One region of the Ruegeria sp. BJ5 genome, then DNA from elsewhere that is predicted to be linked to it. Evidence: riboswitches for the same ligand, from Rfam matches in the RefSeq annotation. Region 1 holds a riboswitch; each other region holds the start of a gene.
What was found. A riboswitch is a leader RNA that binds a small molecule or an ion and turns the genes downstream of it on or off. The one in region 1 is predicted to bind cobalamin.
Positions count from the first base shown of each region.

Region 2: another riboswitch for cobalamin. It lies ahead of ACR0NY_RS05575 (DUF1636 family protein); the one in region 1 lies ahead of ACR0NY_RS10905 (hypothetical protein).
Region 3: another riboswitch for cobalamin. It lies ahead of ACR0NY_RS05645 (CbtB domain-containing protein); the one in region 1 lies ahead of ACR0NY_RS10905 (hypothetical protein).

Region 1 is NZ_JBQFSH010000003.1:46,894-56,856, forward strand. Features, by position in the region: gene nudC (NAD(+) diphosphatase) at 1-454, opposite strand, end outside; gene ACR0NY_RS10885 (bifunctional 2',3'-cyclic-nucleotide 2'-phosphodiesterase/3'-nucleotidase) at 553-2,496, shown strand; RNA gene ffs (signal recognition particle sRNA small type) at 2,536-2,634, shown strand; gene ACR0NY_RS10895 (alpha/beta hydrolase family protein) at 2,716-3,573, opposite strand; gene ACR0NY_RS10900 (TetR/AcrR family transcriptional regulator) at 3,697-4,230, shown strand; cobalamin riboswitch at 4,259-4,476, shown strand; gene ACR0NY_RS10905 (hypothetical protein) at 4,563-4,970, shown strand; gene ACR0NY_RS10910 (protein-tyrosine phosphatase family protein) at 4,974-5,477, opposite strand; gene ACR0NY_RS10915 (DNA polymerase III subunit gamma/tau) at 5,600-7,387, shown strand; gene ACR0NY_RS10920 (YbaB/EbfC family nucleoid-associated protein) at 7,474-7,818, shown strand; gene recR (recombination mediator RecR) at 7,865-8,458, shown strand; gene ACR0NY_RS10930 (lactoylglutathione lyase family protein) at 8,530-9,027, opposite strand; gene ACR0NY_RS10935 (hypothetical protein) at 9,224-9,712, shown strand; gene ACR0NY_RS10940 (ribonuclease T2 family protein) at 9,709-9,963, opposite strand, start outside.
Region 2 is NZ_JBQFSH010000001.1:1,100,098-1,110,060, reverse strand. Features, by position in the region: gene cobN (cobaltochelatase subunit CobN) at 1-1,733, opposite strand, end outside; gene cobW (cobalamin biosynthesis protein CobW) at 1,740-2,795, opposite strand; gene ACR0NY_RS05575 (DUF1636 family protein) at 2,798-3,181, opposite strand; cobalamin riboswitch at 3,263-3,467, opposite strand; gene ACR0NY_RS05570 (LysR family transcriptional regulator) at 3,540-4,415, opposite strand; gene ACR0NY_RS05565 (NAD(P)-dependent oxidoreductase) at 4,524-5,480, shown strand; tRNA gene ACR0NY_RS05560 (tRNA-Cys) at 5,700-5,773, opposite strand; gene ACR0NY_RS05555 (protein-L-isoaspartate O-methyltransferase family protein) at 6,001-6,654, shown strand; gene ACR0NY_RS05550 (TolC family outer membrane protein) at 6,750-8,168, shown strand; gene ACR0NY_RS05545 (hypothetical protein) at 8,243-9,061, shown strand; gene ACR0NY_RS05540 (cobyric acid synthase) at 9,065-9,963, opposite strand, start outside.
Region 3 is NZ_JBQFSH010000001.1:1,115,542-1,125,504, forward strand. Features, by position in the region: gene ACR0NY_RS05610 (cobalt-precorrin-6A reductase) at 1-29, opposite strand, end outside; gene cbiE (precorrin-6y C5,15-methyltransferase (decarboxylating) subunit CbiE) at 28-1,227, shown strand; gene ACR0NY_RS05620 (cobalamin biosynthesis protein) at 1,224-1,592, shown strand; gene cobM (precorrin-4 C(11)-methyltransferase) at 1,589-2,383, shown strand; gene ACR0NY_RS05630 (cobyrinic acid a,c-diamide synthase CobB) at 2,376-3,692, shown strand; gene cobA (uroporphyrinogen-III C-methyltransferase) at 3,689-4,417, shown strand; gene cobF (precorrin-6A synthase (deacetylating)) at 4,410-5,153, shown strand; cobalamin riboswitch at 5,197-5,405, shown strand; gene ACR0NY_RS05645 (CbtB domain-containing protein) at 5,442-5,612, shown strand; gene ACR0NY_RS05650 (CbtA family protein) at 5,617-6,315, shown strand; gene ACR0NY_RS05655 (hypothetical protein) at 6,380-6,874, shown strand; gene ACR0NY_RS05660 (DUF1636 family protein) at 6,862-7,206, opposite strand; gene ACR0NY_RS05665 (DUF302 domain-containing protein) at 7,353-7,814, shown strand; gene ACR0NY_RS05670 (thiamine pyrophosphate-binding protein) at 7,894-9,513, shown strand; gene ACR0NY_RS05675 (CaiB/BaiF CoA transferase family protein) at 9,500-9,963, shown strand, end outside.

The DNA of each region.
Region 1 (9,963 bases):
TCACGGCCTTGGCGGTGGCTGCCAATTCGGCGTCCCGGGCCGACAGCCGGGTCATGATCCGACGAAGCTCGGCGAACACGTGGCCCACGGGCAGCCCCGGATGCTGCTGTTCGGTTCGGTCCACGAACGCTCCAACGCCCGACAGGTCCAACCCGTCGGCAGACCAATTCGAAATGTCCATTGCAAACAGCGGCGCACCCGCATCACTGCGCCCCAGCAAGATCGGTTGGTCAACCGCCCCGCCGGGTCCGTTCGCAACCAGATCGTGGTCCATCGGAACCAAGGCCAACTGGTCCAGCGCTTCGCCCATGACCAGCGGTTTGCCCCGCCACATCAGGATGCACCGCGCCGTGCGATCGGACCGTGCTGCCTCCAAAGCTCTGGCATCGGTACGGATCTGCGCCGCCCGGTCCAGTCCAGAGCTGCCAAATGTCACGCTTTCCGCCCGTTTCATGCCTGTCCCTTTGGAATTTGCACAAGGGCTGCCACGACTTGGGCACTGGTGCAATGGGAATTCACACTCGCAAAAAGCATCGTTGTCGCAAAGGACGCATGGAAGCCCTGACGATTACCTGTATTCTACCTTTCAGTGAAAACGTATGCACAACAGCAACTAAAAGAAGAAAATTGGCTCTGAAATCCTCCCTGCTTCAGGCACATCCCCACTTGAAAACCGCGCACATCCGGATTCTTGCAACGACCGATCTGCACATGAATCTGACCAGTTTCGACTATTATGCTGACCGGCCGGAACCGAGTGTGGGCTTCACCCGAACCGCCAGTTTGATCCGCTCTGCACGTCGAGAGGCGGAAGAGGCAAATGCAACTGTCCTGCTGTTCGACAACGGCGATTCCCTTCAGGGGACACTTCTGGGTGACTGGGCGGTCGAACAGACCGACGCGACCCACCCTTTGATGTCCGCCTTTGGGCGCTTGGGCTACGACGCAATTGCGCTGGGGAACCACGATTTCGGCTTTGGTCTGCCAGCTCTGGGCCGGATCGTTTCTCGGGCACCTTGCCCGGTTTTGTGCAGCAACATGCAGTGTCTGACCGGGGTAGCGCCCTGGCAGAAACAGGCCATCCTGACCCGTCATGTCCACATCAACGGCCAAAGCACTCCTGTCCGAATTGGCGTGTTCTCGATCCTGCCACCGCAGACGGTGAAGTGGGAAGCACCACAATTGGAAGGCCAGGTTGCAGCCGAGGATGCCGTCGCCACGGCGCGCCGGATGGCCGAGAATTTGCGTCGTCAGGGCTGCGACCTGATTGTGGCTCTTGCACATTCTGGTCTAGGCGAGCCCGACGTCGCGCCGATGTCGGAAAATGTGGTCGCACAGCTTTCTGCTCTGGACGGTATTGATGCAATCGTGGCCGGACACACGCACCTGACACTGCCCGACCCAAGCGATGGTAACCCGCAGCAGGCCAGACCCGTGGTCATGCCCGGATCAGCGGGGTCGCATTTGGGGGTGATCGACCTCACGCTTGCTATGAACGCCGCGGGAGAAGCGAGAATTGCTGGTCACAGCGCGCATCTGCGCGCGATCTGCCCGGGCGGGGCTGAAGCCGGAGATTGGGTCGTTCCTGAAGACCCTGAGATGGTCGAACTTTTTGCCGCAGCCCACAAAGCGACCCGCAAAGCCGCTGCCCAGCCGGTGGGCCGGATCAATCGTCCTTTGCATAGCTATTTCACCTTCTGCGGGGTGGATCAGGGGCTGAACTTGGTCGCCGCAGCCCAGGCGGCAGCCCTGCGACCGGTTCTGGCCGGGACGGCCTTTGAGACTCTGCCAGTTCTGTCCGCAGCCGCACCTTCGAAATTCGGAGGCCGGGCCGGCCCAAGACACTACACCGAAGTCCCGGCTGGCGATGTCACCGTACGGCATGTCTCGGACTTGCATGTGTTCCCGAACCAATTGGCCGCCATGCTGCTGGATGGCCGCCAGATCGCCGATTGGCTGGAGATGTCGGCTGCCCAATTCTCGCAACTTGGCGATAGCGACGAGCAGGTTCTGATCAACCCCGAGGGCACCGGGCACAATTTCGACGTGCTGCATGGGGTGACCTACAGGTTCGATCTGACGCAGCCCGCGCGATATGATTTGGGCGGCCAGTCGATCGACACGTCCCATTCCCGCCTGCGCGATCTTGCCTATCAGGGTCGCCCCGTCGATCCGGATGAACAATTCGTCGTTGCATCAAACAGCTACCGAGCCAATGGCGGCGGCAACTTTCCCGTCCCAGACCCGGCCCGGCTGATCCCGGTGCCGCCGCTGAGCCTCCAGGGAATCTTGCGCGACTACCTGGCGGGACGATTGGGTCCGGATCCGGTGGAAAACACCGCCCAAAGCTTTTCCTTTGTTCCGCAGGCGGGCCGGTCCGTGATTCTGAAGACCGGGCCACGCGCTGCAAACTACCTGCGCGAGCTCGACCACTTTGCAGCCACCACCGACGGGCAGGACGCGCGCGGGTTTCTTAGGGTACGCCTGTCTTTGTGACGGGTTGCCAAGCGGGTGCGTGATGCCTATATCGTCGGTCGAGAGGTTGGCGCGGGCAAGCGCCTCGCCAACCTGGTCAGGTCCGGAAGGAAGCAGCCACAACGAGCCCCGCTTGGGTCGATGTCCAACCTCTCACTTGACGCCGCGCCACGTATTCGGCCCGGTCAATCCAACCTCTGTATTTCGTCGTTGTTCCTGAAAACCGCGCTTGCGGGCGGGTCAGGCGATCAATCGCGGCCAAACGGCACTGCTGCGCCGGGCGAAGGCGCCGATATGACCGATTTCGGACAGTCCGAAATCCCTCGGCTCCAACAAATGCCGACGGGCGGTCGGACCATAGAGTTCAGCCAGCCGCCAGACGGCGGGCGGTGGCACAGTCTGGTCATCCTCGAACGCAATGATATCCGCCGTGGCGTTCGCCCGACTCCAATCCGCTTGGGGAAGCGTGTCTCCCAATTCGGGCAGATAGCTGGTGGGCGATGTACACCACTTGCGCCATTGCCAATAGACGCCCGCCGGCAAATCGGCTCCGAATCCCAGAAGTTTCCCCGGCAGGTACCCCAGAAGACGCACCAGAGGTGGCACGTGGCCATACCAGAACAAAGTCGCCAAGCCCTTGTAGGGCCACGGGTGATCGGCCACCGTCACCAAACCTGCGCACACACAGATCATCCGGTCGATCTGTTCGATTTCCGGTTGCAGCGGACCCAGCATTCCACCGACCGAATGCCCGATCACCCACAGTTTTGCCTGCGGGTATCGACGGCGCATCTCGGCACGCGCTGCGGGCATGTCGATCAGCGCCCAGTCCGCCATCGTGGCCTTCGAGTCTTTCAGCCGCCCGGTCAGCGAATGCTCGAAATCCCGGTAATCATATGTCAGGCAAGCCATACCGCGCTCGGCGGCCAGCCAGCGAGCAAAGTGCTGATAGTAGTCACGTGGCACTCCTGTTGCGCCGTTCAGCACAACAACGGTTTGCGGCTCGACCGCCGGAGTGTAAAGCCGCGCCGCCAGCTGGGTCTGGCCCGACGGAAACTTAAAGTCTTCCACGTCAACCGCGTGCTGCGAATCCAACATCTTTGCCTCCAAACACTCTGGACCGATCGGTCTAATACTTTGTGTCTGGACCAATTGGTCTAGGCCTGTCAATATTTGGCCTGCATGACCCAACGTCCACCAAACACCAAAGATCGCCTGATCGTGACTGCCGCCCGACTGTTCCAGCGCTCGGGCTATAACGGTGTCGGTCTGGCGGAATTGCTGGCCGAAGCGCAAGCCCCCAAGGGTTCGCTTTATCACCATTTTCCAAAGGGCAAGCCGGATCTGGCCCTGGCGGCGGCCAGTTGGGCCTCGGACGGGATGTTGAGCATGATTGCTGCGGCATTCGACGACGCCGCGGATTTTCGCGACGGGGTCACCACCCTGTGCCACAAGATCGCGAAGCTGTTCGACACCTCGGCCCAATGGGAGACCTGCCCGATCGCCGCCACCCTGTTCGAAAGCCCCGACAACCGCGCGTTTCGGGAACATGCCGACCGTCTGTATGAAAGCTGGATCATCGAAGTTCGAAACCACGCCGCGCGGTTCGGAGTTTCCGACCCTGAAAATGCTGCGGACACCCTGTTCATCGTGATGCAAGGCGGCTGGCAATTGGCCCGTGCCCGCAGGGATTCGAATGTGCTGCGCAGACTGCCTGATCTGTTCCCTTGGGACTCACTCCGGCAACCGGGCTGAAACCGTCTTGACTCGATCCCGGATACACCGCTAGCGATGAGGGGATGGTTCCCGTGCCGTTTCGGTCCGGGATGAAAAGGGAACACGGTGCGGTCCAACCCGGAACTCCGGAGCGGACCAAGGCCGCGACTGCCCCCGCAACTGTAGGCGGAGAGCGATGCCTAAATACCACTGACCGCAAGGTTGGGAAGGTCGGCAAAGCAAAGACCCGCAAGTCAGGAGACCTGCCATCAAACGTGAAACCGAAACTCGGACGGGGTGTCCGGGCAGGGTCTGGCCTTGAAACCGGCGTCTGTCCAAATCCACCTCGCCCAGCGCGCGGAGGGCGCAACATGATTTGGAAGACCGATACCCATGAATTCGCGGCAACCATCTGCCAGCGCACCGGAAAGACCTGCCCGGCATTGGCGCGCATGGCACGGGCCATCGCGCAGGCAATGGCGACGGCGCAGGCCGCTACATCCCCCGACTTCCAAGTGGAAGGCAGTAGCGAACTGGCCCATTGCGAACATGGCTGCACGGCGCGGTTCGATGCACGTCCCGAACGGATCCGCGTGTATTGCGGAGCGGCCGCCGACACACCGTCCGACTGCCTTGATACCTACGCCGACATGCTGTTTGACGACCAGAGCGACGCCCTGCCTGCGCAGGTCATCAGTGATCGACCCTGTGCGATGCTGCAGGCCACGGCGATCATGCCCGTGGTCAGGGCCGAGCGCGAGTTCCGCGCAACCGCCTGAAGGTCAGGTCGCCAGTGCCTCGCGCGCCGGGGCGACGGCCCAGTCCATCTGAGCATCAGTCTCGACCGCGCAGGGGCGTACGGCCCGCAGGCGTTTCAGGGCCTGTTCCGGCTGCTCGCCGCTCTCGATCATCAAGCGCAGAACAACCATGCCAGACCGCCCACAACCGCCCCGGCAGTGGACCAGTACCCGCCCGCCGCCCGACAGCGCATGGCGGGCGGCGGCGCTGACTTCGGGCCAGCGGCCGGATATCTCGGTCGACGGCGCCGAGAAGTCGGCGACCGGCAGATGCGCCCACCGACAGGCGCGCCGATGAATGTCACAGCCCAATTCGCCTGCACCCACAGAAACCAGTTCGGCAAGGGTTGTCATCGAAATCACCAGCCCCGGCGCCCAGGCTGAAATCAGGTCCAGGTCTCCTTCATAGTCGCCGCCACCGCCGGGAACCGAGGTCAGGGCCAGCGTGCCGCCACCCACCTGCAATGCATGAACCACAAGATTTGTCATCAGACGTTCCCCCCGAAACTGGCTGATTGAACTTGATCCGCGCAGTATGCCTCACACGGCGCGCTCGCCAAAGCGAAAAACCTGCACCGGCGCTGTGGACGCGGGGCACCGGGAACTCTACCCTGCATCGTCAGTACGAATCCGTCAGAGCAGACATGACCACACAGTCCAGCCCCGCCTATCAGGTTCTCGCCCGAAAATACCGCCCGGAAACCTTTGCCGATCTGGTCGGTCAGGATGCCATGGTGCGCACGCTGAAAAACGCGTTCGAGGCGGACCGGATCGCGCAGGCCTTCATCATGACCGGCATCCGCGGCACCGGCAAGACGACCACGGCCCGGATCATCGCCAAGGGCATGAACTGCATCGGCCCCGACGGCAATGGCGGCCCAACGACCGAACCCTGCGGCCAGTGCGAGCATTGCGTGGCCATCATGGAAGGTCGCCATGTGGACGTGCTGGAAATGGACGCCGCCAGCCGAACCGGCGTGGGCGACATCCGCGAGATCATCGACAGCGTGCGCTATCGCGCCGCCAGCGCGCGCTACAAGATCTACATCATCGACGAAGTCCACATGCTGTCGACCAGCGCGTTCAACGCGCTGCTGAAAACGCTGGAAGAGCCGCCCGAGCATGTGAAATTCATCTTCGCCACGACCGAGATCCGCAAGGTTCCGGTCACCGTGCTGTCGCGCTGCCAACGGTTCGACCTGCGCCGGATTGAGCCCGAGGTGATGATCGGCCTGCTGCGCAAGATCGCCACCGCCGAAGGCGCGGAAATCTCGGATGACGCGCTGGCCCTGATCACCCGCGCCGCCGAAGGCTCGGCCCGGGATGCGACCTCGCTGCTGGATCAGGCGATCAGTCATGGCGCCGGCGAAACCACTGCCGACCAGGTGCGCGCAATGCTGGGACTGGCCGACCGGGGCCGTGTGCTGGACCTGATGGACATGATCCTGCGCGGCGATGCGGCCGGGGCCCTGACCGAACTGGGTGCGCAATATGCCGAAGGCGCCGACCCGCTGGCGGTGCTGCGCGATCTGGCAGAAATCACGCATTGGGTCTCGGTGGTGAAGATCACCCCTGACGCGGCCGAAGACCCGACCGTCTCACCAGACGAGCGCACCCGCGGCCAGCAGATGGCCGAGGCGCTGCCGATGCGGGTGCTGACCCGGATGTGGCAGATGCTGCTGAAGGCGCTCGAGGAAGTCTCGGCCGCCCCCAACGCCATGATGGCCGCGGAAATGGCGGTGATCCGCCTGACCCATGTGGCCGATCTGCCCAGCCCGGAAGAGTTGATCAAACGCCTTCAGGACAGCCCTCCGCCGCCCGTCGGCGGGCCGGGGGGCGGCGTTCCGGTTGCCGGCAACACCGCCCCGCCCGTGACCGCGACGGCCTCGGCCCATGCGCCGGCCCCGCGCGGTGTGGGCGGCGCGCCCACGGCGGCGTTGGCTCAGGACGTGCAGACCGCGCTGGCGCGTTATCCAACGTTTGAGCATGTGGTCGAGCTGATCCGCGCCAACCGCGACGTGAAACTGCTGGTCGAGGTCGAGAACGGCGTCCGCCTTGTCTCGTACCAGCCGGGCCGGATCGAGTTCACGCCCACCGAAAAGGCGCCCACCGACCTGGCCGCGCGGCTCGGGTCCGCGCTGCAGCGCTGGACCGGCAATCGCTGGGCGGTCTCGATCGTCTCGGACGGGGACGCGCCCACCATCGCCGAACTGCGCGACGCGGCCGAGCTGGCGCTGAAGGCCAAGGCCGAAGAGCACCCTTTGGTGCAGGCGGTTCTGACACAGTTCCCCAAGGCCCGCATCACCCGGATTGAAACACCCGAGGACCGTGCGGCCAAGGTCGAAACCGAAGCCCTGCCCGAGGTCGAAGACGAATGGGACCCGTTCGAAGAAGACTGATCATCCGCGCAGAAGGCGCGCTGCCCTTGTGAAGGACGCAGACGGCCCGTATTTAGGCCGCAAATCGAATGACAGGAGACATACAGATGCTCAAAGGACTCGGCGGTCTGGGCGACATGGCCAAGATGATGAAATCCGCGCAGGAACTGCAGACCAAGATGGCGCAGATGCAGGAAGAGCTGAACACCATCATGGTCGTCGGCGAATCCGGCGCGGGCCTGGTCAAGGCCACGGCCTCGGCCAAGGGCGAACTGAAAGGTCTGGACATCGACCCCTCGATTTTCAACAGCGACGACAAGGAAGTGGTCGAGGACCTGATCCTGGCCGCAATCAAGGACGCGCAGACCAAAGCCGCCGAGCGGTCGCAGGAAGAAATGGCCAAGCTGACCGAAAGCATGGGCCTGCCGGCGGACATCAAGCTGCCGTTCTGATCTTCGCCCCTCAAACCCCCGCCGCCAAAGCCACGCAGGACAGGCCATGAGTTCGAACAGTGACATCGACGCCCTGATCGATCTGATGGCCAAGCTGCCGGGGCTGGGACCGCGCTCGGCCCGGCGGGCGGTGCTGCACCTGATCCGCAAACGCGCCCTGCTGCTGACGCCGTTGTCGGACGCCATGCAGCAGGTCGCCGCCACCGCACGCGAATGCCTGAACTGCGGCAACGTGGGCACCACCGACATCTGCGACATCTGCAATTCCGAAGACCGCGCCACCGGAGAGCTGTGCGTGGTCGAAGACGTGGCCGACCTGTGGGCGATGGAACGCGCGGGCGTGTTCAAAGGCCGCTACCATGTGCTGGGCGGAACGCTCTCGGCGCTGGACGGCGTCGGCCCGGAAGACCTGCGCATCCCCCGCCTACGCGACCGCGTCACCGCCGAAAACATCACGGAAGTAATCCTGGCCCTGAACGCGACCGTCGACGGGCAGACCACGGCCCATTACATCGCAGATCAGTTGGAAGGACAGGTCCGCCTGACCTCGCTGGCGCAGGGCGTGCCGATCGGGGGCGAGTTGGACTATCTGGATGACGGGACCATCACCGCAGCGCTGCGGGCGCGGAAAGAACTGTAGCCGCCGCGTGCTGCCTGCAAGCAGCACGCTCTCGCCCCTCCTCGATTGCAAGGTACCACTTTACCCATCGGTCAGGTGTAGGCACCCGACGAGTAGGTCAATTCATAGGAATGGCTGTAGATCTCGAAGACTATCCCAAACGGATCCTCGACATAGACCATGCGGTAGGGTTTCTCGCCGGGGTAGTAGTATCGGATAGGCATGCGTTGTTTCCCGCCGGCCGCCACGATTTTTTCCACCAAGCCTTCGACATCAGGATCCTGGACGCAGAAATGGAACGTCCCGTTCCTGCGAAAGTCGATGTTGTTTTCCGGCGCGTAGTTTCCATCAAACTCAAAAAGCTCGATCCCGATACGATCGGCGGTCGCCAGATGCGCGATACGCAGTTTTTTCCAATTCGGGCCAAACACGTCCGTGCACATCACGCCGATGTCCGTGTCATCCTCGACCACGTCGGTTGGCGGCATGATCACGTAAAATCCCAAAACCTCGGAATAGAATTTCACGGCTTCGTCCACGTTCGGGACGGACAACCCGATGTGAGAGAATGTTCTTGGATGTTGAGGCATGGCTTGCTCCTTGGTCTATTGGGCAAGACGTATTTTGCAACGTCCTTGTTTCAAGCGCCCGCCCCACAAGGCAAAGCCGTGTTGTTCCATGCACATAGATCATCATGCACTGCTGCCGAGGCCTAGAATGATCTTTCCGTCGACCCCCCACCGTGTACTATGCCCTAGCCTGACCCATTTGATATCGGAACCCGCCATGAAACGCCTTCTCGCCCTGACCTTCGCCGCCTTCACCGCCACTTCCGCGTGGTCACAGCAACTGGTCGACAAGGGGTTCGTCGAAGGCTGGAACATCATGATGGACCCCAATCTGGGCAACGGCTGTCTGATCCAGACAGTGTATCAGGACCTGTCCGTGGTGCGCCTGGGCTATGATGCTCTGGACAATCGGGGCTATTTCACCGTTTTCCACAAGGGGTGGGGCAACATCGAGCCCGGCAAATCCTATCCGATCCGGTTCGAGCTGGACGGCAAGAGCTTTGACGCCACAGCCATCGGGTTCAAGCAGGATCGGGTGCCCGGTGCGACCGTTTTCTTCACCGACCGGAACTTTGTTGCGGCCATCGCCCAGAACAAGACGATGACGATCTACAACCCCGCAGGCGAGCGGGTTTTGGCGATCGATCTGAAGGGCACCGCCAAGGCATTGGACTATGCGCGGGACTGCCAGAACAAGAAGCTCTAGCGAATCGGATCGAACAACGCATCCGAAGCGGTGCAGTCCCGGATCACGTCCCGCCCACAGGGCACCGGGTCCAGATCACGTGACAGACAGACGCGCACTTCTTCGATGTAACCCTGCTTGCAAGTGACGGTGATCATGTCTGGCTCGAGCCCCGGATTGGCGTCGAGGAAGGCATCCTCGACCACGCGCGCCGGCAGTTTCACGGCTTTGTCCAACTTGCGAAACACCGGCGGTCGGGTGATGCGGTCATA
Region 2 (9,963 bases), on a different contig from region 1:
GCCTGCGCGGCTTCGCCCGGGTCGTTCACGATGAACGGATAGATCACCGGCAGATCGCCGATCAGCGCCTCGGGCCAGCATTCGGCCGACAGGGCCACCGATTTGCCCGGCAGCCACTCCAGCGTTCCGTGGGCGCCGACATGGATCAGCGCGTCCGCCCCCAGCCCGCGCCGCAGCCACAGGTAGAAGGCCACATAACCATGACGGGGCGTGCGCGACAGGTCGTGATATTCGTCGTCACGCAGCTCGGGCACGCCACGTTCGGGCTGCAGCGCCACCAACGCCCTGCCGCGCCGAAGCGCGGTGAAGTGGAAGGCCCCATCGGCGCAGGTCGGGTCGTCCTCGGGCGCGCCCCAGACGGTGTCCAGATCGGCGCGCAACGCCTCGGGCAGTTGTGCCAGCGCTGCGCGGTAAGCATCGACCGACCATGAAATCCGGGCGTCCAGAAGCGTTTCGGCAATCGGTTCGGCGGGGGCGGTGTCATACCCCGCGCCTTGCAGGTCGGACAGGATCGCCTCGGCCGAGGCCAGTGCGTCCAGCCCCACCGCATGGGCCATCTGCCAGTCCTTGCCGGGATAGGTGGACAAAACCAGCGCGGGTACCTGTTGCGCCTTTGGTTTCTCGGCCAGGTCCACCCAGGCCATCGCCCGGTCGACGATGGCGGTGATCCGGTCCGGCTCGGGCCGGTGGGCAAAGCGGGAATATTCCAGATGCGGGTCGCGCTTGCCCGGTTCCTTGAACGAGGCGACACCGGCCGAGATGCGCCCGTCCACTTCGGGCAGCACCACATGCATGGCCAGATCGGCAGGCGACAGGCCGCGTTCGGCCTCGGCCCACGCCTTGCGGCGCGAAGTGGCCAGCGCGACCTGAAACACCGGCACGCCCGCCACGTCCAAGGGCGATGTGCCCGACGCGCCTTTGCCCGAAAACGAGGTGGCATTGATGATCGCCGAGGGCGTCATCGCGGGGATATTCTCGGCCAACCACTCAGCCGCCGTAGGCGCCTTGAGCGAGGGTGCGAATAGCCCCACCGCCTGATGACCCCGCGCGCGGATTTCCCGGATCAGCGCCGCGACCGGCGCGGTATCGGCTGAGGTCAGGTAGGCGCGGTAGAAGGTTACGATGATGCGCCGGCCTTGGCCTGCGAAGGCGTCCTCGGGCGCGATCACGCCGCGATCCGGGCACCACGCGCCGCAGTCGGGTAGTGTCTTGGCCCCCATCACCGGCCCGGCATACAGCCCCGCTGCCAGCGCCATCTGCGCCAGAGCCGCCTGGGCTGCCACTTCGCCGCCGGTATCGCACAGATGCGCCAGCCGCCGCAGGGTCGAGACCGGCAGGGTGGAATAATCGTCCAACCGCGTATCCTCGCGCCCGTCGGCGGGCAGAACCGCCAGCGCGATGCCCTTGGCCTGCGCCAGCGCCAGCACCTGCTGCAACCCGTAGGGCCAGTAGGGCACGCCGCCGATCAGCCGGATCAGGATGCCCTTGGCGCCCTCCAGCGTCTGTTCGACATAGGTATCGACCGACAGCGGGTGTTTCAGCGCCGTCAGGTTGGCCAGCCGCAACGAGGGCATCCGCCCCTCGGGCCCGCCGCCGCGATGCCATCCGGCTGCGAAGGCACCCAGATCGCTGTCCGAAAAGGACAGCACCACCAGATCCGCTGGGCTCTGGCCCAGATCGGTCGGGGTCTCGGTTTCCTCGAGCCCGTGGCTTTCGCGAAAGACGACGTGCATCGGTGCTTACTCGGCGGCCTCGGTGACGCCCGTCAGGATGCCGCGGATCGCAGCCTCGTCGATGTCGTGATGCTCGGCGATGACAACAAGGCGCGAGCGGCGCTCCTCGTCCGGCTTCCACGGGCGGTCATACTGGTGCCGCACCCGCGCGCCGACCGCCTGAACCAGCAGGCGCATCGGCTTGCCCTGAACGGCGGCATAGCCCTTAACACGCAGGATGTTCAGCTCGTTTGCCAGACGCTCGATTTTGGCGACCAACTGCGCCGGGTCGGTCTGTTCGGGCAGTTCGACAACGATGCTTTCGAAATCGTCATGTTCGTGGTCGTCATGGCCATCGTGATGCGAGGGGCGGGCGTCCATGTCGTCTTCGGCTGCGGCTTCCAGTCCCAGCACCACGCGCACGTCCACCGCGCCCTCGGCAACCTCGACTACGGGCAGGGGGCGCGGCGCCTCGGCGGCGATGACCTCGCGCGCCTTGGCCACGCCTTCGGGGCCGGCCAGGTCGGGTTTGGTCAGAAGGATGATGTCGGCGCACGAGATCTGATCTTCGAACACCTCGGACAGGGGCGTTTCGTGGTCGATCGAGTCATCGGCCATGCGCTGGGCGTCCACTGCCGCGACATTCGGGGCAAAACGGCCTGCAGCCACGGCCTCGGCATCGGCCAGCGCGATCACGCCGTCCACGGTGATCTTGGAGCGGATATCGGGCCAGTCGAACGCCTTGAGCAGCGGTTTCGGCAGGGCCAGACCGCTGGTTTCGATCAGGATGTGGTCGGGGCGCGGGTCCAGCGCCATCAGCGCCTCGATCGTGGGGATGAAATCGTCGGCCACGGTGCAGCAGATGCAGCCATTGGCCAGTTCCATGATGTTCTCCGCCGGGCAATCGGGGATGGCGCAGCTTTTCAGGATTTCGCCATCGACGCCCACGTCGCCGAATTCGTTGACCACCACGGCCAGCCGCTTGCCCTGCGGCTCGGACATCAGGTGGCGGATCAGCGTGGTCTTGCCCGAGCCGAGAAAGCCGGTGATGACGGTGACGGGAAGTTTTTCGAGGGTGCTCATGCTCAGGCTCCAATCGGGGGAATGCGGGCGGCGCAGTTCTTGCGGAAATGTTCAGGGCGGTCGCGCCATTTCACAAGGCCATCATCGGCGGCTAGGTACTTGGTGGCGCCTTCGACGATGATCTCGACATGGTCGGATTCGTTGAGGTTCTCATAGACGAAGGTCCAGCGCGACGGCCCGCCGCGCAGAACGATCGAGCAGCCCTGGTCGCAGTTCGACAGGCATTCGACCGGCTTCAGGGTGATGCCTTCGGGCAGGTCGGCGGCGGCCAGCGCCTTGTGCAGCAGCGTGCCGGGGCGCTGGGCGTCGTCCTCGATGGGCAGCCCGCGTCGGCAGGTGGTGCAGACCAGCAGCTCGACTGGTGTGGTCTCGGTCACGTCTCTCATCCCCATCACTCGGTTGTCGGGGGACGGGGTATGCGCGGGCCACGTTGCGGACATGGGCCCGACACCGGAACACCCCGTCCGGTTTGTCTTCGGGCGTTGGCAGGTCTCCCGGCTTGCGGATGTCAGAGCAGTGCTCTGTCGGATGTCCCGCCTTCCCGGCCTGCGGCCAGTGGCATTTGGGCACCCTCTCCGGTCACGGTCGCGGGGGCGGCTGCGTTTGACGGAAAACCGCTGACGCATTCCCTTTTCATCTGTTTGCACAGACACCAACGCAAGCGACATGCGGTACGGGCAGGGGGGTTGTCAAGCGCGCAGGGGCAAGTGCTTTGCGTCGGATCGAAAAAGCGACTTGCCGGGGTCAGTCCGCGGCATCACCGGCCAATCGGTCGCGCAACCACGCGAGGAACAACTGGGCGGGGATGGACGGAGGCGCCGCGCTGACGCTGCGGATCAGGTAGTGCGACTGGGCAAAGGGAATCGCCGGCCCTGCAACCCGGATCGGCGCGCCCTGCGCGATCGCGTTGCGCCCGAACCGCTCCAGAACGGTGGCGTAGCCCGCGCCGGCCATCACCAGTTGCAGCGCCGTGACGGTCGTATCCGCCGAATGCCGCGCGGGGCGGTCGGGCAGGTCGGTGTCCGTCGCCTCGAAGTACCGCGCCCAGTTGTCCTCGTACCCCAGAATGTGGATCAACGGGCCGTTGCGCAGGTCTGGCGCCGGGTCCTGCGCCCGGCAGATGGGCACCAGCCGCTCCGAGCACAGCCGGTCGGCCGCAACACCGGGCCAGTCGCCATAACCCAGCCGGATTTCCACGTCCACATCGGCAGGCGCGGCCGAGTCGTTCCAGATATGCGACACCAGCCGCACGGGGATCTCGGGGTGCTGCGCGCTGAACGCGGGCAGCTCGGCCGCGATCCAGTAGGTCATCGACGATATCGCCGCCCGGATGGTCAACGCCTGTCGCGAGGCGGGGCCGAACAAGCTGTTGGTGGATAGCGCGATATCCGACAACGCCCGGCGCACGGTCAGCGCATAGGACTGGCCCAGCTCGGTCAGCGACAGGTGTCGTGCGTTGCGGGCAAAAAGCGGCTGCCCGAGGTCCGCCTCGAGCGAGCGGATATGCAGCGACACCGCCGTTTGCGTCAGGCCCAGTTCCTGCGCGGCGGTTGTGAAATTCAGGTGGCGGGCAGCGGCCTCGAAGCTGCGCAGCCAGGCCGGATTGGGCAGGCGGTCCATTCAGCACCAAAATTTTTTGCATCTAAACTGACTTTTTATTCGTTTCTTTTGTCGGTGGGCAACGGAAATACTCGGGCCAACGAAATTGCGCCTGCAGGAGGGCAGAACATGAAGGTCGGGTTCATCGGTTTGGGCAATGTGGGGGGCAAGCTGTCGGGGTCGCTGCTGCGCAACGGTATCGACCTGACGGTATACGACCTTAACCCCGATCTTGTGGCGGAGTTCGCCGCCAAGGGGGCAAAAGCCGGTGAAAGCCCGGCGCAGATGATGCGCGATTGCGATGCGGTCATCACCTGCCTGCCGTCGCCCGCTGCCTCGGACGCGGTGATGCAGCAGATGCTGCCCGAGGTGACCCACGGCAAGATCTGGATGGAGATGTCCACCACTGACGAGGCCGAGGTCAAACGCCTGGGGGCCATGGTGATCGAGCGCGGCGGGGCGGCGGTGGACTGCCCGGTTTCGGGCGGGTGCCACCGGGCGGCCACGGGCAATATCTCGATCTTCGCGGGCTGCGACCGGGCAACGTTCGAGCGGATTCTGCCGTTCCTGACGACGATGGGCCGGCGTATTCTGCATACCGGCGATCTGGGCACGGCCTCGGTTCTGAAGGTGCTAACCAACTATCTGGCCACCGCCAACCTGATTACCTGCGCCGAGGCGCTGGTGACCGCCACGGCCGCCGGGATGGATCTGAACACCACCTATGAGGCGATCAAGATCTCGTCCGGCACGTCTTTCGTGCATGAGACCGAAAGCCAGGTGATCCTGAACGGCTCGCGTGATATTTCCTTCACCATGGACCTGGTGAAAAAGGATATCGGTCTGTTCCAGGAGGTCGCCGACCGCGCCGGCGTGCCTTTGGAGATGAACCCGTTGATGATCAAGATTTTCGACGACGCCATCGCCCGCTATGGCGAGCGCGAGCTGTCGCCTAACATCATTCGGCGGCTCGAGGATGCAACCGGGCTGAGCATTACCGCGCCCGGTTTTCCGGCCGAGATGCAGGACGATGAACCGGAAGAGCCGGGGTACGAGGTGATTCCGCAAGGTAGAAGCGCGGTCTGATCGGACGGTCAGCGCAAACGCGCGGTTTCGGAGGTGTCTTGCATGGATCGAGTGCGTAGGTGGTGCTCCTGCGCTGACTAAACCCTTGCCCGATAGTTACTGGTTAGCTCGGCTGGGCTAACCATCTCCGCACGTATTTTGGCGTTTCGTATCAACAAACTGTTCCAGTCGACTATTATTAGGACCAGAGAGCAGCGATGCAGTGCGAGGCTAAAAAGTTGGAGGCGAGTACCGGAATCGAACCGGTGTACACGGATTTGCAATCCGCTGCGTCACCACTCCGCCAACTCGCCTTTTCAAGCAATTTCAATTACTTGACGTGGTGCAGACGCGGTTCTAGCAGCTTTCCAGAACAACGTCCAGAGGGTTGCTGAAATTTCCGCCGGCCATGGCGTTGGATGGCCGGTCAGCGCAGTGGCAACTTTTGTCGCGGCCTGCAATTTTTGCCGGGCTGGCCGTTGCCGGGCGGGATCGGATGTGGCAAAAGCCGAGCAACCATGGGAAATATACGAGCGGTCACATGACGGATTTCGCAGCCCGACGCCACACGATGGTAGACACTCAGGTCAGGCCCTCTGATGTCACCAAATTCCCGATCATCGATTCAATGCTGAAGGTCCAGCGCGAGAACTTCGTGCCGGATGCCAGTCGCGAAGTGGCCTATGCTGGCGACCTGATCGATCTGGGAAACGGGCGCTGCCTGCTGGAGCCGAGGACTCTGGCGAAGATGCTGGATGCATTGAATATTTCGAATGACGAGGTGGTTCTGGATATCGCCCCGGCGTTCGGATACTCGACCGCCGTCGCCGCGAACATGGCGCAGCTTGTGGTGGGCGTCGAGGATGACGAGGCCAACGCAGCCGACGCGCAGTCCCGCCTGATGGAGGCGGATATCGACAACGCGATCATTCATGTCGGACCTTTGGAGCAGGGGGCGGCCGAGCATGGCCCCTATGATGTCATCATCATCCAGGGCGGTGTGGAACGTCTGCCCGATGCCCTGCTCGATCAACTGAAAGATCATGGCCGCATCGCTTGCCTGTTCGTCGAAGGCAACCTGGGCACCGTTCGCATTGGTCGAAAGTCCGATGGGCGGGTGACATGGCGTCATGGCTTCAACGCAAACGCCCCGGTACTGCCGGCGTTTTCGGCCGAGTGTGCATTTTCGCTATAGTCGATCAGCGGTTTTCCGCGGTCCCTTGATTAGTTGAAAACAAAGGCGCAAACTGCCTACGGGCTTGCGTTATTTTGATTTGAGAGGATTTGGGTATGCTTGGAACGGCTGGAGGGAAGCTGGTCAAGGCAGTCGCTCTGACGGCGGGAATCGCGCTGAGCGTGATACCGGGGCGCTCGGTTTTGGCGGACAATCTGACCGACGCGTTCATCGGTGCATACAACACAAGCGGGCTGTTGGAACAGAACCGCGCCTTGCTGCGCGCAGCCGATGAAGACGTTGCAATCGCGTTGTCGGCCCTGCGCCCGATCATCAACTGGACCGTCCGTGTCAGCCAGGATTATGCCAAGTCTCGCGCCGGAACAGTGGTGTCGACGGTCGAACCGTCGCGCTTCTTCTCGGGACTCACGCTGAGCCAGCTGGTCTATGACGGCGGTGCATCGATTCTCGGGAAACAGTCGGCTCAGGAAACAGTTCTGGCAACTCGCCAAGCATTGATCGATATTGAGCAACAGGTTCTGTTCCGCGCAACGACGGCTTATCTGAGTGTTCTGCTACAGGAAGAAACGGTTCAGATTCGCCAGAACAACGTCAATCTCTCAGGCGAGGAACTGCGGGCCACGCAGGACCGTTTTGAAGTCGGTGAGGTCACCCGGACCGACGTCGCGCTGTCCGAAGCGCAGTTGGCAAGCTCGCAGGCTGATCTGGCCGATGCGCGAGGCGACCTGAGCACTGCCCAAGCGGAATATGTGAACGCCGTCGGCAAACAGCCGGGCCGTACTGCGGGCCAGCCGCGTCTGCCGAAGCTGCCCGGTTCTTTGGCCGAGGCCATCAGCCTGGCACAAAGAAACCACCCGGCAATCCTTTCGGCGCAGCATCAGGTGCGTGCCTTGGATCTGACCGTGCAACAGCAGCGCGCGGGCCTGGGTCCGAATGTAAGCCTGAACGCGGACGCGGGGATCACGGAAAGCTATGACAACGACGACTATACCAACGATGCGTCCATCTCGTTGAATTTCAATCAGCCCATCTATGCCGGTGGCCGATTGGCGGCCAACGTGCGCCGCGCAATGGCTCAGCGGGACGCATCGCGTGCCAATCTCCTGAATGTGCAGAAAGACATCACTCAGGGTGTGACGGACGCCTATGTGCGCTTTGAAACGGCCACTGCCAGCCTGCGGGCATCCGTCGAACGGGTACGCGCATCGCAGGTCGCCTTTGACGGGATTCGCGAGGAGGCCACCTTGGGGGCTCGGACCACACTGGACGTTCTGACCGCTCAGCAGGATTTGCTGGACGCACAATTGGCCGAAGTTGCCTCGCGGACGGAACGGTCTCTGGCTGCCTATCAGCTGTTGCAGGCGCAAGGTCTGTTGACCGCCGAGCGCCTTGGACTGGCAGTCCAGATTTACGACCCGACGCTCTACTACAACCTGGTCAAAAAAGCGCCAGCACAGATCAGCAAGCAAAGCCGCGACCTGGATCGAGTTCTCAAAGCTTTGCGGCGCGAGTGATCAGCCACACTATCTGTTGTTAGGTTCGACCGGATTGGATACACTGGTCCAAAAGGTCAGAGCGGTAGAGAACAATGACAGATAGCAGTGTCAAAGCAGGTGTCGAAGACGTATTGTCGTCGATCAAGCGTTTGGTCAGCGAAGAAGGGCGCAAGGTCCCGAACCTGATCAAAGCGACTGCGGCCCGCAAGCCGGGCCGACTGGTTTTGACGGATGCCCTGCGGGTTGGCACACCGGCCGAGGATCCAAAAGCACCTTTGAAACTGGCCCAAAAGATCTCGGCTGAGGCGGCCTCGCATCATGCTGCGAATGTCGAGGCGTTCCGCCCGGCCAACGACCTGTCACAACCTATGCGGTTGCGGTCTTGCGATATCGTTCGCCCCGGAACCCCGGCAATCAACGACATTGGCGGTGAGTCTTCGGATGATCGCGAAGGCCGTAGGGATCTGGCCGGAAGCCTGAGCGCCAAGATCGCGGCTCTCGAGGCTGCGATTGCGCGGACCGAAGATCAGTGGGAGCCCGACGGCGAAAGCGACGACGCTTATTCCGGCACGCGCACCGACAAGGTCAGTTGGGCCACGGACACCGGGTTTTCGACGTCGAAGGATGCGGCTGAGTCCGAAGCTGAGATGAACGCTGACAGCGACGAGGAAACAACGCCTGCCACGTTTATTCGGGACAACCGGGATGCCTCAGAGGCCGAAGTCGAGCTGGATCAGGAAGCGCCGGCGATGGCGACCGGCACGATGGATGAAGACGAATTGCGCGAGTTGATCGCAGACATCGTCCGTCAGGAACTGCAGGGCGCGCTGGGTGAACGTATCACCCGCAACATTCGCAAGCTGGTGCGGCGCGAGATCAACCGCGCTTTGGCCGCTCAGAATTTGGATTGACCCTCAGCCGAACCGAGGCTCGGCTGCCAGTGACAGCAGGGCATCAAGGTCCATATGCTGTTCGAGGTGGTCGGCCAAAGCCTCCAACGTTTGCTCAACACTGTCTTCGTATGCCAGTTCCGACCTGGCGCCAAACCGCTGCAGATACGACGCGCGGAAGGCGTCTGACGTGAAAATACCGTGCAGATAGCTTCCCAGTACGCGCCCGTCTCTCGATGCGGCGCCTTCAGGTCGACCCTCCACCTGTAACCATGCACGGGCAGTATCCGGACCTTGGGTGCGCCCCATGTGGATCTCGTAGCCGGTGACGGGCTCGCCGCCGGGCAAGGCCTGCGCTGATCGCAGTTCGACCCGTTTTTCCCAGGACATAACCGTTTCCACGTCCAGCAAACCCAGCCCATCGACGCTGCCGGGTCTGCCGTCCACGCCATCAGGGTCGGTGATCACCCGGCCCAGCATCTGATACCCGCCGCAGAGGCCAAGAACATGGCCGCCCCGCCGTACATGGGCATACAGGTCGATGTCCCAACCTTGTTTGCGGAAAAAGGCCAAATCTCCGATCGTGGATTTGCTGCCCGGCAGAATCACCAGATCCGCGTCACCGGGAAGGGGGCGGCCAGCCGGAATGATCTCGACCGAAACACCCGGCTCGGCAGACAGCGGGTCCAAATCGTCGAAATTCGCCATGCGCTCCAACTGCGGCACCGCAACTTTGCAGGTGCCGCCTGCGTGCGAGCGAATATCCATCATGTCTTCGGCCGGCAGTTTCCAGGCGTCCTCAAACCAGGGAACGACGCCCAGGCAAGGCCATCCGGTGCGTGCCGCAATGTCGTCGCGACCGTCATCAAACAGGCTGACGTCTCCCTTGAAACGATTGACCGCAAAGCCGCGGATCATTGCTA
Region 3 (9,963 bases), on a different contig from region 1:
GTGCCGCCAAGGATCAGGAGGTTGGGCATGTCTGAAACTCCGTGGCTGACCATTCTGGGCCTGGGCGAGGATGGACTGGATGGCCTGTCGGCCGCAAGCCGTCAAGAGCTGGAGCGCGCCGAGGTCATCATGGGCCCGCCCCGGCACCTGTCGCTGGTTCCCGAAACCGGGGCCGAACGCATCGCATGGCCGGTGCCTTTCGCCGACGGGCTGCCCATCCTGCAGGGACTGAAGGGCCGGCGCACGGTGGTTCTGGCCTCGGGTGATCCGTTCTGGTTTGGCGCCGGGTCGGTGATCGCGCGCAATTTCGCCCCCGAAGACTGGGTTGCACGGCCGGGGCAGTCGACCTTTTCGCTGGCGGCCGCGCGGTTGGGCTGGCCGCTGGAAAGCACTGCCACCTTCGGCCTGCACGCCGCCCCCCTGACCCGCCTGCGTCCGCATCTGTCGCGCGGCCTGCGCGCCATCGTCCTGCTGCGCGACGGGGCCGCTGTGGCCGAGCTGGCCCGCTATCTGACTGAGACCGGGTTCGGCGATACGACCCTGCACGTGATGGAGGCCCTCGGTGGCCCTCGGGAACGCGCGCGCAGCATGTCCCTGACCGAAGCCTTGCTGGGCGCGTTCGAGCACCCGGTCTGCGTTGCGCTCGAGGTTTCGGGCGACGGGCGCTCGCTGCCGATGGCCTCGGGCAAACCCGACGAGATTTTCGAAACCGATGGGCAGATCACCAAACGGCCGGTGCGCGCGCTGACCCTGTCGGCGCTGGCACCCGCGCGGGGCGAGCATCTGTGGGACATCGGCGGCGGCAGTGGATCGATCGGCATCGAGTGGCTCATGTGCGACCCGTCCCTGACTGCCACCACAATCGAGCCGCGCGCCGACCGCGCCGCGCGCATCCGCGCCAATGCCGACGCGCTGGGACAAGATCGGTTGCAGGTCATCCATGGCCGGGCGCCCGATGCGCTGGACGGCCTGCCCTTGCCTGACGTGGTGTTCATCGGCGGTGGGCTGAGCGACGCACTGCTGGACTGGGTTGCGGCCAACCTGCCCTCGGGCACCCGGCTGGTGGCCAATGCCGTGACGCTGGAAAGCGAAGCGGTGCTGAGCCAATGGCACGCCAAGCTGGGCGGCGACCTGCTGCGGATCGAGCTGGCGCAGGCCGGGGACCTCGGCCCCCGGCGCGGCTGGAAATCGGCCTATCCGGTCGTGCAGTGGAGCGTGACCCTATGATCGTGGCCGGGCTTGGGTTTTCGTCCACCGCGACCTGCGCCAGCCTGCGTGCCGCGTTCGACCGCGCCACTGCCGGACAGGCGGTGAACGCGCTGGCCACCGCCGCCGACAAGGCCGGCCATCCGGCGCTGGCCGAATTTGCCGCCGCTTGCGCCCTGCCCCTGCATTTCGCGGACCCGGCCGATCTGGCCGGGCAACGCACCCTCACCTGCTCGCCCCGCAGCCGCGCCAGTCATGGCACCGGCAGCGTGGCTGAAGCTTCCGCCCTTGCCGCCGCCGGACCGGGCGCGCGGCTGCTTTCACCCCGACAGATCTCGGACGACCGGCTTGCCACCTGCGCGGTCGCCATTGGAGGACAGACATGACCGTTCATTTCATCGGCGCCGGACCGGGCGCCGCCGACCTTCTGACCCTGCGCGGACGCGACATCATCGCCGCTTGCCCGGTGTGCCTGTATGCCGGATCACTTGTGCCCGAGGAGATCCTGGCCCACTGCCCCGAAGGCGCGCGCATCGTGAACACCGCGCCGATGGATCTGGATCAGATCATGTCTGAAATCAAAACCGCCCATGACGCCGGTCAGGACGTGGCCCGCCTGCATTCGGGCGACCTGTCGGTCTGGTCGGCGATGGGCGAACAGATCCGGCGCCTGAAACAGATGGGTATTCCCGTCAGCGTGACCCCCGGCGTTCCGTCCTTTGCCGCCGCCGCAGCCGCTTTGGGCACCGAACTGACCCTGCCCGGGCTGGCGCAATCGGTGGTGCTGACGCGGACCCCGGGGCGCGCCTCGTCCATGCCCGAGGGCGAAACGCTGGAAAACTTCGCCCGCACCGGCGCGACGCTGGCCATTCACCTGTCGATCGGCAATCTGGACAAGGTTGTGGCCGACCTGACCCCCGCCTATGGCGCCGATTGCCCGGTGGCCGTGGTGTACCGCGCAAGCTGGCCGGACGAGCGGATCATCCGCGCGACGCTGGGCACGTTGAAGGACTCGCTGGACGAGAGCATCTCGCGCACCGCGCTGATCCTGGTCGGGCCGGCGCTGGCCGGTGAAGGCTTCGACGAAAGCTGTCTGTATTCAAAGACTTATGACCGTCGCTATCGCCCGCAAAGCGCCGACAGCCCGTGGTCAAGCTGGAGTCACGGAGATGACTAACCCGCCCGGAGTGCTGATCTCGGCCCCATCCTCGGGGACGGGCAAGACCACGGTGATGCTGGGCCTGCTGCGCGCGCTGGCCGAGGACGGGCTCACGGTGCAGCCCTTCAAGAGCGGTCCCGACTACATCGACCCGGCCTTTCACCGGGCGGCGGCGGGGCGGGCCTCGTTCAACCTGGACAGCTGGGCGATGGGCGCGCCGTTGCTGGGCGCGATTGCGGCGCAGGCCAAAGGCGCCGACATCGTGGTGGCCGAAGGGTCGATGGGCCTGTTCGACGGGGTCGCCAAGCCGGGCGAGCTGGGCCATGGGTCCAGCGCCGAGACCGCGCTGCGCATGGGCTGGCCGGTGGTTCTGGTGCTGGACGTGGGAGGCCAGGCGCAATCGGCCGCAGCAACGGCGCTGGGGTTCCGGATGTACAACCCCGACCTGCCCTTTGCCGGTGTGATTCTGAACCGCTGCGCCAGCCCGCGCCACGAACGCCTGACCCGTCTGGGGATGGAGCGCGCGGGCCTGCCGGTTCTGGGCGTTTTGCCCCGGCGCGGCGACCTGACCCTGCCCGAGCGGCATCTTGGCTTGATCCAGGCGGTCGAGCACCCCGATCTGGAAAGCGCAATTGCCGGCTACGCGGCCTTTCTGCGCGAACATGTGGATCTGGAAGCTATCAAGCGGGCGGCCTGCTCTGGCCCCGCGGGGCCGTCGTCGGCCGCGCTGCCGCGCCCTCCGGCGCAACGGATCGCACTGGCCCAGGACGCGGCGTTTTCCTTTACCTATCCGCACCTTCTGGAAGGCTGGCGGGCGGCCGGGGCCGAGATCCTGCCGTTTTCTCCGCTGGCGGACGAGGCGCCGGCCCCGGATGCCGATCTGGTCTGGTTGCCCGGCGGTTACCCCGAACTGCACGCCGGAACCCTGGCTGCGGCAGAGCGGTTCCTGACCGGATTGCGCAAACATGCCGAAACGCGGCCCGTACATGGCGAATGCGGTGGCTACATGGCCCTGGGGGAAGGGCTGATCGACAAGGACGGCACCCGCCACCGGATGGCCGGCCTGCTGGGTCTGGTCACCTCGTACGAGAAGCGCAAGTTCAACCTGGGCTATCGCCGGGCCGAGTTGCTGGCCGACATGCCCGGGTTCTCGGCCGGGACCGCGCTGCGGGGGCACGAGTTCCACTATTCCTCGATCGTCGAGCAGCCCGACGCGCCCCTGGCGCGGGTTTTTGACACCGAAGGCGCCGAAGGCCCACAAACCGGATCGCGCCGCGGGCATGTCACCGGTACGTTCTTCCATCTGATCGCAGAGGCCAGCGCATGAGCGGTTTCGTTTCCTTCATCGGGTCCGGCCCCGGCGACCCGGAGCTGTTGACCCTCAAGGCCGTGGACCGGCTGCAAAAGGCCGACGCGGTTCTGTTCGACGACCTCAGCAGCGGGCCGATCCTGAGCCATGCGCGCAAGGAGGCCGACCTTGTGGGCGTGGGCAAGCGCGCCGGGCGGCCCTCGCCCAAGCAGGACCATGTCAGCCGCCTGCTGGTGGAGTACGCCCAGACCGGCCAGCGGATCGTGCGGCTGAAATCGGGCGATGGCGGCCTGTTCGGGCGGCTCGAGGAGGAACTGGTGGCCCTGCGCGCTGCCGGGATCGCATACGAGATCATTCCGGGCATCCCCTCGGCCATTGCCGCGGCTGCCGCGGCAGGCATCCCGCTGACCCGGCGCCTGACTGCGCGGCGGGTGCAATTCGTCACCGGCCACGATGTCAGCGGCAAGCTGCCCGAGGATCTGAACCTGCCCGCGCTGGCCGACCCGGGTGCGACGACGGTGGTGTTCATGGGCAAGCGCACCTTTCCCCTGCTGGCGCAGGCGCTGCACGCGCATGGGCTGCCGCTGGACACCCCAGCGCTGATGGCCGAATCGGTTTCGACGCCTGACCAATCGCTGCACCGGTCCACCGTCGGCGCACTGGCCGAGCGCCTGGGTTCCGAGATCGGCACCGCGCCGGCGCTGATCCTTTATGGTCCGCTGGCGGAGAGCGACGATGATTGATCTGGTCTTGATCGGGATCGGCACCGGCAACCCGGACCACGTGACCTTTCAGGGCGCGCAGGCGATCCGCACGGCCGATCTGATCCTGATCCCGCGCAAGGGCGCCAACAAGACCGATCTGGCCGGCGTGCGCGAGGAAATCATTCGCAAGGTCACCGGCACACCGCCCCAAATCGCCTATTTCGACATCCCCGAGCGCCGGTCGCAGGAAGGCTACCTGCGCGGCGTGGATGAATGGCACGACATAATCGCCCTGCGCTGGCAGGAGGCGATGGCCCGGCACCCTGAGGCGCGCACCGTCGCCTTGCTGATCTGGGGCGACCCGTCGCTCTATGACAGCTCGCTGCGAATCGCGGCGCGGCTGGACCCGCAGCCTAACACGACGGTGATCCCCGGCATCACGGCGCTGCAGGCGCTGACGGCGGCCCATGCCATGCCGATCAACGAGATCGGCGCGCCTTATCTGGTCACCACCGGCCGGCGCCTCCGCGACGAGGGCTGGCCCAGCGCTGCGGATACGGTTGCGGTGATGCTCGATGGCGAATGTTCGTTCCAGATTTTGGACATGGCCGATTTTGACATCTGGTGGGGGGCGTACGTGGGTATGCCCGAGCAGATCCTGATCAAAGGTCCGCTGGCGGATGTGGCCGACGAGATTCTCCGCACCCGCGCCGAGGCCCGCGCCCGGCACGGGTGGATCATGGACATCTACATTCTGAAAAAGCGCGGGAATTGACGCGAAAGGTCGCAAATGGCGATTGCGCCACAGCGGCATTCACGTCTAAATGGACGGGTCTGGTCCTGCCGGAGACATCCGGATGCTAAGAGGGAATTTGGTGCGGCCTGCGCGCAGGTCAAATCCAAAGCCGCCCCCGCGACTGTAAGCGGTGAGCCCTGTTCAACCAGCCACTCCCGATCCGTTCGGGGGGAAGGCGAACAGAGGCGCTGACCCGCAAGCCAGGAGACCTGCCAGGCGAACAATGAAACACCGGCCGTCGGGTGCGGCGGCACAGGAGGACAGAAAATGACGACACAAACGCAAACCGCATCAACGGCACGCGCTGGCATTCTTTCGGCAGTGTTCGCGGCAGCCCTGGGCCTGGGGATCATCGCTCTGGCCGGTCACGTTCAGGCATCGGCGCTGCATGACGCCGCGCATGACGTGCGCCACGCAACCGGCTTCCCCTGCCACTAAACCAATGTTCAGTCGCATTCTGACCAGCGCGTTGTTCGCTGGTGCTGCAGCCGGGTTGATCGTCGCCCTGCTGCAGTTGGTATTCGTGCAGCCTGTGTTGCTGCATGCTGAACTGTATGAATCCGGAGAGCTGGTGCATTTCGGAGCCGAAGCCGTCTCGGCCCATCCCGAGCTGCCGGGCATGTTCTCGGACCTGACCCGCGACGGGCTGAGCGTGGTGTTCACGATGCTGACCTATACCGGCTATGCGCTGGTTCTGGTCGCCCTGATGTCGCTGGCCGAAGCCCAGGGCCACCCGGTTGACGGGCGCACGGGCGTGCTGTGGGGCCTTGCCGGTTTCATCGCCTTTCACCTGGCGCCGGGCTTCACCCTGGCCCCCGAGGTTCCGGGCGTTGCCGCAGCCGATGTGTTTGCGCGGCAGATCTGGTGGTGGGCAACCGTCGCGGCTGCTGGTGTGGCCATGTGGCTGATCGCTTTCGGTGGCAACATCGTCAGCTATCTGGTTGCGGCCGTGCTGCTGATGGCCCCGCACCTGATCGGCGCACCGGAACCCGACGTGTTCACCGGGCCGGTTCCGACCGAGATCGGGGCACTGTTCGCCGCGCGCGCCTTCGGTGTGGGCCTTGTGGCCTGGGTGCTGCTGGGTTCGTTTGCCGGGTATTTCTGGCAAAGCGAGGGCAAGCGCGTCGAAGCCGCAGCCTGATCCCCGAAATCCCACGACCCGCCGGCGCCCAACCGGCGGGTCATTTGCTTTTTTAGGAAACAAGATGACACGCTCGCTTGCTCTTTTCGCGATCGGTCTGGTCTTTGGCGGGGGTGCCGGGTTCGTGCTGGCCGCGGCCAACGGCGTCACCTTCGACGGCCACGACCATGCCGACCCCGCCCAACATGGCGGCCATCACGCCGAGGCCATGGCCCATGACCACAGCACCGCCATCAACCTGCCCGCCGGACCGGACGCGCCGGGGCTGGAGATCGCCGTCTCCCCCGACCCGATGGCGGGTTGGAACCTGCATGTGATGCCGCGGAACTTCACGTTCGCGCCCGAGCACGCCTCGCTGGACGACAAACCCGGCGAAGGCCATGCGCATGTCTACGTGAACGGCGTCAAGCTGGCGCGGCTTTATGGCAACTGGATGCACATCCCTGACCTGCCCAAGGGCGAAACGACCATCGAGGTCTCGCTGAACGCCAACAGCCACAGCCCGCTGGCCGTGGATGGGGTGCCGGTCAGCGCCTCGGTTACGGTTCAGGTGGACTGAAACGCGGGGATCCGCGCCCGCAGACACAAGCGAAGCCGCCCGCACGGCCGGGCGTCTTCGATCCAGCCATTCGGGCTGTGCAGAATGGTCCGACAGGTCGCCGCAATGTCATCGGCATCGGCGACCGGATCGATTCCCGAAAACACGTAGGACGCCAGGCTCTCCCCCTGCATCGCCACCACGGTCGGCTCCTCGCAGCCGCTGAAACAGGCATGCTCGGCGATCTCGACCCGCCCGTCCAGTCCCGCAGCGCGCACGGCCTCCAATACGGCCTGACGCTCGGCCAGCAAGTCGCGCTCGCCCGCGCAGCTGCTGCAGATCAAAACACGCATGCCCCTCGCCTGCCTTTTTTCCGTTTCACACTGTCGCTTGTGCGGGTTTCGCACCCCCGGCGCAAGCCCGCCACCCACGATATTGTGACTGTACGCACCCGGGAATTCGGGAAGACTTGGGCCAACTACGACTTGGAGAGCCCGTGATGACACGTCTTATGTTTTTCCTAGGCCTGCTGGCGCTTCCCGCGCTGGCGGCCGATATCGAACCCCGGCCGGGTTGGGCCGTCCACCCGACGACCAAGACCCATGACGCGCTGGTGGCCGACACGATCGCAGCGGTCAAGGCAAACGGTCTGATCGTGGTAACGCAGGCCGGGCCCACCAAGGCCGCCGCCGCGCGCGGCATCACCATTCCAGGCAATCGGGTGATCGGCGTCTTCAACAACGACTATGCGGTGCGGGTTCTGGAACAATCGGTGCCCGCGATGATCGAGGCGCCGATCCGCCTGTACGTCACGGAAAACGAGGATGGCACCGCGACGCTGTCCTACAAGACACCCAGCCTTGTCTTTGCCTCCTACACCGGCGGCTCCGACACCTTGCCCGCGATCGCCGCAGAGTTGGACGCCAAGTTCGCCGCCATCGCCGATTTGGCTGTCAAATAGTCACACTGACGTGATGCGGCTTGCGCCGGCCCGGAACCTCCGCAATCTGCTGCGCAACGGAACTTACGGAGCTTGTTCGATGCAGGACCTGTCCCCCCGCGCTGCGGACCTTTTGGCGCAACGGCTGTACGAGGCCGGGTGCCGCCACGCCTTCGGCATGCCCGGAGGCGAGGTGTTGACCCTGGTCGATGCGCTGGAACAGGCCGGGATCACCTTTCACCTGACCAAGCACGAAAACTCCGCTGGTTTCATGGCCGAGGCGGTACATCACCGCGATGGCGCGCCGGCGATTCTGGTGGCGACTCTGGGTCCTGGGGCCATGAACGGCATCAATGTCGTGGCCAACGCGCTGCAGGACCGGGTGCCGATGATCGTGCTGACCGGCTGCGTCGATGCCGACGAGGCGCTGACCTACACCCATCAGGTCATGGATCATGCGCAGGTCTATCGCTCGATCACCAAGGGTACGTTCACCCTGACGGCCAAGGGCGCCGACATCATCGCCGACAAGGCCGTGTCGCTTGCCACGCAGCCGCGCCCCGGGCCGGTGCATATCGACGTGCCGATCTCGGTCGCCGATACACGGGTGTCGGTCGCCAAGCGCCGACGGCTGACCCGGGCCGCCCGCGTCGCGCCCGAGGGCACATGCCTCGAGAAGGCCCGCCGCTGGTTGGCCGAGGCCGAGCGTCCGCTGGCGATCATCGGGCTGGACGTGCTGCATGACGACTCGCGCAGCGTGGTGCGCGCGTTTCTGGAACATTTCGGCATCCCGTTCGTCACGACCTACAAGGCCAAGGGCGTGGTGCCCGAGGATCACCCGCTGTGCCTAGGTGGCGCGGGCCTGTCGCCCCTTGCCGACACGCAGCTTGTACCGTTGGTCGAACAGGCCGACCTGATCCTGTGCCTGGGCTACGACCCAATCGAAATGCGCCCCGGCTGGCGCGAGATCTGGGACCCGGACGAGAAACGGGTGATCGACATCTCGGCCGTGGTGAATGACCACTACATGCACCAGGCGGGGCTGAACCTGGTGGCCGATACCGGAGCCACGCTTGAAGCGATCGCCAAGGGCAACCCTGCGCGACCGACTTGGCCCCAAGGCCAACCGGCGCAGGTCAAGGCCGCCTTGGCCGCGGCCTTTCCCTCCGATGACGACTGGGGCCCCGCCGCCGTGATCGCCGAGGCCCGCGACACCCTGCCCCCCGAAACACTGGCCACCGCAGACAGCGGTGCGCATCGCATCCTCCTTAGCCAGATGTGGCAGTGCCTGGAGCCGCGCGACCTGATCCAGTCTTCGGCGCTGTGCACGATGGGTTGCGCTGTTCCGATGGCGATTGGCCTGAAACTGGCCGAACCCGACCGCCCGGTAATCAGCTTTTCCGGCGATGCCGGATTCCTGATGGTGGCCGGTGAGTTGTCGACCGCCGCAGAAATGGGTGGAAACCCGATCTTTCTGGTCTTTGTCGATGCCAGCCTGGCGCTGATCGAGCTGAAACAGCGCCAGCGCCAGATGGGCAATCGGGGCGTCGATTTCGACCGGCATGACTATGCCGCTATGGGCCGGGCGTTCGGCGGCAACGGCCACACCGTGCGCAACCGCGCCGAGCTGCGCGCGGCGTTGAAGTCCGCGATGGCCGCCGACACGTTTACGGTGATCTCCGCCGAGATCGACCGCGGAGGCTATGATGGCCGCATCTGAAGGGCCGCTGAAGGGCGTCAAGGTTCTGGATCTGTCACGCATTCTGGCCGGGCCGACCTGCACGCAGCTGCTGGGCGATCTGGGCGCCAGCGTGATCAAGGTGGAAAACCCGGCAACCGGTGGCGACGATACCCGCCAATGGGGGCCGCCCTATGTCACCGACGCGGATGGCAACCCGACCGATCTGAGCGCCTATTTCATGGCCGCGAACCGCAACAAGAAGTCCGTCGCCATCGATATCGCCTCGCCAGCGGGGCAGGAACAGATCCGGCGGCTGGCCTCCCATGCCGACATCCTCATCGAGAATTTCAAACCCGGCGGGCTGGCCAAATACGGGCTGGACCATGAAACCCTCTCGCGGGACTTTCCGGGGCTGATCTACTGTTCGATCTCGGGCTACGGCCAGACCGGGCCAAACGCTGCCAAGCCGGGCTATGACCTGATGGCGCA